Linked DNA regions of Pontimicrobium sp. SW4. The protein of the gene in region 2 binds, or shares a complex with, the protein of the main gene of each other region. Links are inferred from orthologs where the notes say so. Each region holds a gene or a part of one and is shown on either strand. Other genes may lie near its edges. The genes, in order: dnaB and dnaG.

The links.
Region 1: the proteins of dnaG (region 2) and dnaB are in contact, whole or in part, in a crystal structure (PDB 2R6A), measured with the Geobacillus stearothermophilus proteins. The link is inferred for Pontimicrobium sp. SW4 from one-to-one orthologs. Residues at the interface, in WP_049624496.1 of Geobacillus stearothermophilus: Lys456, Leu457, Leu458, Pro459, Ala460, Asn463, Ala464, Leu467, Leu535, Leu536, Ile537, Ala538, Gln544, Glu545, Asp548, Tyr549, His552; in WP_033016901.1 of Geobacillus stearothermophilus: Ser13, Glu15, Ala16, Gln18, Glu91, Leu92, Asp94, Ala95, Val96, Pro97, Thr98, Ala99, Ala100, Asn101, Tyr104, Tyr105, Ile108.

What each region holds. Positions count from the first base shown.
Region 1 is NZ_CP157199.1:2,027,145-2,030,398, forward strand. What follows is about bases 249-3,166. They hold dnaB (replicative DNA helicase), read right to left. Parts: upstream 2,518-3,166; coding sequence 979-2,517; downstream 249-978. Other genes in these bases: ABGB03_RS09490 (asparagine synthetase B), read right to left, coding at 249-751; ABGB03_RS09500 (acetyl-CoA carboxylase carboxyltransferase subunit alpha), read right to left, coding at 2,751-3,166. In the rest of the region: more of ABGB03_RS09490, read right to left, coding at 1-248; more of ABGB03_RS09500, read right to left, coding at 3,167-3,254. UniProt on the Escherichia coli protein: The main replicative DNA helicase, it participates in initiation and elongation during chromosome replication. Travels ahead of the DNA replisome, separating dsDNA into templates for DNA synthesis.
Region 2 is NZ_CP157199.1:2,558,470-2,561,777, forward strand. Bases 40-3,011 are described here. They hold dnaG (DNA primase), read right to left. Parts: upstream 2,518-3,011; coding sequence 562-2,517; downstream 40-561. Other genes in these bases: ABGB03_RS11915 (response regulator transcription factor), read left to right, coding at 40-561; ABGB03_RS11925 (hypothetical protein), read right to left, coding at 2,679-3,011. Outside these bases: more of ABGB03_RS11915, read left to right, coding at 1-39; more of ABGB03_RS11925, read right to left, coding at 3,012-3,308. UniProt on the Escherichia coli protein: RNA polymerase that catalyzes the synthesis of short RNA molecules used as primers for DNA polymerase during DNA replication.

The DNA.
Region 1 (3,254 bases), 530 kb from region 2 along the record:
CTAAAATATAATCAGTAAACGCAAAAGTCTTATTATAATCTATTTTATTCTGATAATTTGCATCACTCCCATCACCATCAAACATAGGTTCACAAATATCAATTCCTTCGGCTGATAAGGCGATATCAAAACTATCCGTTGCACTACACATTGCAAACATAAAGCCTCCACCAACTACATAGTCTCTAATTTTTAGAGCGACATCTAACTTAGCTTCAGAAACTTTGCTATAGCCTAACCTAGTCGCTAATTCTTCAGCTGCCTTTTTTTCATTTATATACCAAGGTGCGCTTCTATAACTTCTGTAAAACTTTCCGTACTGTCCTGTAAAATCTTCGTGATGTAAATGCAACCAATCGTATAATACTAGTGCATCATTTAATACTTCCTCATCATAAATTGTATCGTAAGGAATTTCAGCATACGTTAACACCATAGTTACAGCATCGTCCCAAGGTTGTTTTCCATAAGGTGTATATACTGCAATTTTTGGTGCTTTTTCTAACACAACGGCTTCCATGTTTTGACTAGGACTACTAATTTCCTGTAAAATACTTTCAGCTTTAGAATCACTAATCACTTCAAAAGACACACCTCTAATTTGGCATTCTTTTCTTATTTCTTCAAAATCTGGCAATAGAAATGAGCCGCCTTTATAATTAAGTAGCCATTTTACTTTTTGCTGCTTTTCAAGTGTCCAAAAAGTAATTCCATAAGCTTTTAAATGATTTCTTTGTCCTTCGGCATCCATTGGGATAAGAATATAGGATGCATAAGAATTTGCAACCATAAATAGGAAAAATAATGAGGCAACTATCTTTTTCATTTGTACAATTTTATTTGACTATTTGGTCAAATGTAATTCGCCAATAATGAATATAGTTAGTCTAAACATTCAGAAATGGCTCATTTCATAATGGAAAGATACTTAAAAAATATTCTGAGCTAAAAGATTTAAGACAATTTTAGTTTAATCACCTAAAACGGCACATCATTATCTTCTTCACTAAGTCCAAATGCGTCATTAGGATTTTGTTTAAAATCATCTGCCTTAAAAGTATCGTCATTCGCAGCAGCATTCATTTTAGAATGAAACTCAGTGCCAAAAGGCGAATCGAAGTCATCTAAGTTATCGAACTTACCTAAGTGACCAATAAACTTTAATCGAATATTATCTAAACCACCATTTCTATGCTTTGCTACAATAAATTCTGCTTGTCCATCGGTTGGAGTACGCTCTTCATCATCCCATTCATCAATTTTATAATACTCTGGGCGGTAAATAAACGAAACAATATCTGCATCTTGCTCAATAGCACCAGACTCACGAAGGTCAGATAGTAATGGTCTTTTGCTTCCTCCACGAGTTTCAACCGCACGCGATAACTGAGACAAAGCAATCACTGGAATACTTAATTCTTTTGCCAATGCTTTTAGATTACGAGAAATCATCGATATTTCTTGTTCTCTATTTCCTCCATGTGAGCCTCCTCCTGTCATCAACTGCAAGTAATCAATCACGATCAACTTTATACCATGTTGTGACGATAAACGTCTTGCTTTGGCCCGAAGATCGAAAATAGATAATGATGGAGTATCATCAATAAACAAAGGTGCTTTTTCTAATGCTTTTACCTTTACATTAAGCTGTTCCCATTCGTGTTTTTCAAGACGACCTGTTCTTAATTTTTCCGAAGACAATCCAGTTTCAGATGAAATTAATCTTGTTATTAATTGTACTGATGCCATCTCTAACGAGAAAAAAGCAACTGGAATATTTTGATTTACAGCAATATTTCTCGCCATAGTAAGCGTTAATGCCGTTTTACCCATACCTGGACGCGCTGCTACAATGATTAAGTCGCTCTCTTGCCAACCAGAAGTTAGTTTATCTAATTTATCAAAACCAGATGGAATACCACTTAACCCTTCTTTGTTAGAAATTTCTTCAATCTTCTTTTTGGCTTGAATTACTAATTCTTGAGCGGTTTCGGAAGATTTTTTGATATTTCCCTGAGTAACTTCATAAAGCTTAGATTCAGCTTTATCTAAAAGATCGAATACATCTTTAGTCTCATCATAAGATTCTTCAATAATTTCACTTGAAATTTTTATTAAACTACGTTGAATGAATTTCTGTAAAATAATACGCGCGTGAAATTCAATATGTGCAGAAGATGATACCTTTTGTGTTAGAGAAATTAAGTAAAAATCACCTCCAACCATTTCTAGTCTACTATCTTTTTTAAGCTGACTAGATACTGTTAACAAATCTATAGGTTCGCTATTTTCAAATAATTTAAAAATGGCTTCAAAAATATATTGATGCGCTTCTTTGTAAAAAGCATCAGAACTTAAAATGTCGATAACCTCATCAACACCTTTCTTATCAATCATCATTGCTCCTAAAACAACTTCCTCTAAATCGAGGGCTTGTGGAGGGATTTTACCTTTTTCTAAGCTTATTAAAGTGCTTTTATCTACTTTATAGCCTTGAAGTTGATTAGGTTGTTTCATTAGTATTTCTATTACTTTGAGGTTTGCGAAACACTCATTTTTGGATTAATTATTCAATTTATTTACTAAAACGAAAGTAACCAAATTGTGGGCTTATTGAGCTATATAAGTTACAACATTGTTCACTACAAGTCAACATTTTAACTGTTAATAAGTTTTAAATATTGTTAATAGCGATAAAAAATCCGAAGTGATAAACTTCGGATTTAGATTATTATATGATTTGTAAGGGATTAGTCTTTATAAACACCCATTTGAGAATACTTATCCATGCGTTGTTTTACTAAATCTTTTGGTGATAAGTTTTTAAACTCATCATACGATTTTACAATAGCATCACGAACAGCAACAAATGTTGATTCTCTATCTTTATGAGCACCACCTAGCGGTTCTTTAATAATTTCATCTATCACTTTTAGACGCTTTCCGTCTTTAGCTGTTAATTTTAAAGCTTCAGCAGCTTGCTCTTTAAATTCCCAACTTCTCCACAGAATTGAAGAACAGTTTTCGGGAGAAATTACCGAATACCAAGTATTTTCAAGCATTAAAATTTTATCGCCAACACCTATTCCCAAAGCACCACCTGAAGCACCCTCTCCAATAACTATACACATAATAGGCACTTTTAAACGTGTCATTTCCAAAATATTTCTAGCAATAGCTTCTCCTTGCCCACGTTCTTCGGCTTCAAGTCCAGGATAAGCTCCAGGAGTATCAATAAACGTTACTACAGGAAT
Region 2 (3,308 bases):
TCTCCTGACATTCAGGTGGTTGGCAGTGTAACTACTGGAAAAGAATTGTTTGATTTTGTAGGAAAACACAGCGTAGATGTTGTCCTTTCTGAAATAGATTTACCAGAATTAAACGGAATTACAGCTCTAAGAACTCTCAAAAAAGAATACAGCGACGTAAAAGTTATTATGTTTAGCATACATCCTGAAGAAATTTATGCTGTTAGTACCATAAAAGCTGGTGCGTCCGGATATTTAACCAAAACAGTAAGTACGCAAACCATTAAAGATGCTATTTTAAAAGTATATAATGGTGGTATTTACATTAGCAATAATTTAGCACAACGTTTGGCTTTTGACGAACGTGGTAATAAACCAAGTAAACTTTATAAAAAATTATCTACGCGTGAAGTTGAAGTTTTAAAACTTCTCTCATCTGGAAGACGAAATAAAGAAATTGCTAAAGAGTTAGATATTAATGAGAAAACCGTAAGCACTTACAAAGCGCGATTAATGAGAAAACTAAATGTTACAAATTTAGTTGACTTAGTTAATCAAGCACGACATTTGGAATTGGGTTAATTATAACACACGATTCAGTTTCCGGGAGAGTAACATTTTTAGGTTAGAGTAATTCATAACATCTTCTAAAATAGATTTAGAATTTGATGGATTTTCTATGGTTTCTTGTTTAAAATCGCTTACTTTTTGATCTATTAAATAACAACGTAAGCTTAAAATGGTTTCGCTTACTAATTGTCCGATACTATGTGTTTTAGCTTTTGGATAAATGTTTTTACGCTCCCAATCATGTAAATTATAGCGTTCATCATTCATTAGAATATGTGTGATTTCGTTAGCTATATGCGGTTCTACTGTATTCACAAAACTCTCTAAAGCAAATTCAGGGTTTTGATTTAAGGTATCTATTAATACATAATACAATTCTCTAAAATTATCGTTAGTAAACTCCATTTCATCTTCTTGTAAATCTAAATAGATTTTTTCGAACACTTTTGCCTCATGTATCACAGGTTCAAGACCTAAACCTCCTTCGTCGTTTTCTTTTAGTACTAAATCTTCAAATTCTTCTGTTTTATTTCCGTAAAGTAATAAGGCTTCAATAATTTTACTTTCTAATTCGTATTGAATATCTACTTTTTTTCTGGTTGTTGTTGATTTCACAACCTCAAACGCTTTTTGCTCTTTTTTGTATGATTTGTTTGCCTCTTGGAGTTCTTTTTTACCAATTTGCGCCAATGTGCTAAATAGTACGTCTTCACTAATATCCATAATTCTAGCACACTCTTGAACGTAAATTTCCTTTTGAATACGATCTGGAATTTTAGAAATACTTGCTACCATATCTCTAATTAAAGCTGCTTTTTTAACAGGGTCGTTCTTCGCATCTTCCATTAACAAAGATGCTTTGTAGGCTATAAAATCTTTAGCGTTTGTTTTTAAGTATTCAGCTAGTTCTTCATGGGTATTCTGCTTTGCAAAACTATCTGGATCTTCACCATCTGGAAAGGTACAAACCTTTACATTCATGCCTTGTTCTAGAATCAAGTCTATTCCTCTTAACGATGCTCTTATCCCAGCTGCATCACCATCAAAAAGCACTGTAATATTTTTTGTAAGACGATTAATCAATCGTATTTGTTCCGAAGTCAAAGCTGTTCCAGATGAAGACACCACATTAGTAATTCCTTTTTGGTAAAACTGAATCACATCTGTATAACCTTCTACCAAATAACAATTATCTTCTTTTGCAATACTTTGTTTAGCATAATAAATACCATACAAGACTTTGCTTTTGTGGTAGATATCACTTTCTGGTGAGTTAAGGTATTTGGCTGCTTTTTTATTAGTTCCTAAAATACGACCACCAAAACCCAACACACGACCAGACATACTATGTATTGGAAACATCACACGACCTTTAAATCGATCAAACTGTTTTTCTTCCTTAACAATAGTAAGTCCTGTTTTTTCTAGATATTCAAGTTGATATCCTTGTTCTATAGCTTCGTCTGTAAATGCTTGCCACTCATCTAAAGCATAGCCAAGTTGAAATTTTTTAATAATCTCATCGGTAAAACCACGTTCTTTAAAATAACTTAAGCCAATAGATTTACCTATGTCTGTTTTATGCATCATATTTTGAAAATAGGTATTGGCATATTCACTTACCAAATACATACTTTCACGTTCGCTTGCTTCTTCTTTTTCTTCGTTGGTTTGCTCAGTTTCTTCTATTTCAATATTGTACTTTTTAGCTAAATATTTTATAGCCTCTGGATACGTAAAATGTTCATGCTCCATTAAAAAAGACACTACTGTCCCTCCTTTTCCACTTGAAAAATCTTTCCATATTTGCTTTACAGGAGACACCATAAAACTTGGTGAGCGTTCTTCACTAAACGGACTTAAGCCTTTAAAGTTGCTCCCAGACTTTTTTAAGTTTACAAAATCACCAATAACCTCCTCTACACGAGCAGTTTCAAATACTTTATCTATGGTGGATTTTGATATCAAATTTTTAATTTAAAATAGATTCCTGCCTATACAGGAATGACACTGTAAATGTAATATAATACAACTGTATTTAAAAAAGTTAGGTTTATATTTATCGGCAAAAAAGGGTTCAGACTAATATATAGCTGAACCCTTTTAAAAACAAATATAAGTAGTGATTATTAGTCCATATCGAATCTCACACCAAATGAGATGTTGTTTTGTTTTACTGCTTGGTCTTTAAATATTGGTGACATATCGTATTTTACATACAGAGCTGTATCATCAATGGCAATATAACCGCTTAAGCCATATACCAAACTTGTGGCATTAAAGCTTTTTTTCATTTTGTCCTTAACGTTTTCACCGTCTATGGAATACTTAAGCTTTTGTCTTGTGCCAATATTAAAACCAGCATAACCACCAATACCTATTTTAAATTTATTACGTGTACTGTACCTAAAATAGTCTTCTCTATCTATACGCTTTGATGGTCCAAACTCAAAATGTACAGGAAATACTAAGTTGGTGATAGATAGTTTTGATTTCTTTAATTCAGAAGTAAACTCTTCTAGCATGGTATCATTACCATTTTGGGTAAAGTACATATTGTCTTTTGGTTTCAATCCGTTTATTTGGAAAGAATAACCATATTTTATTCTTAAAAAATTAGAATTTTCGAACACACGTGTTTTCCAAGCCCAACCAATTTCAAAGAAACGAGAACCGCCAATTTTGTATGGTGAATCATCAAATTTTTCACCTTCTATTATGGCATTGTTCAAGCCAAAAGCCAAAACCATGTCACTTGA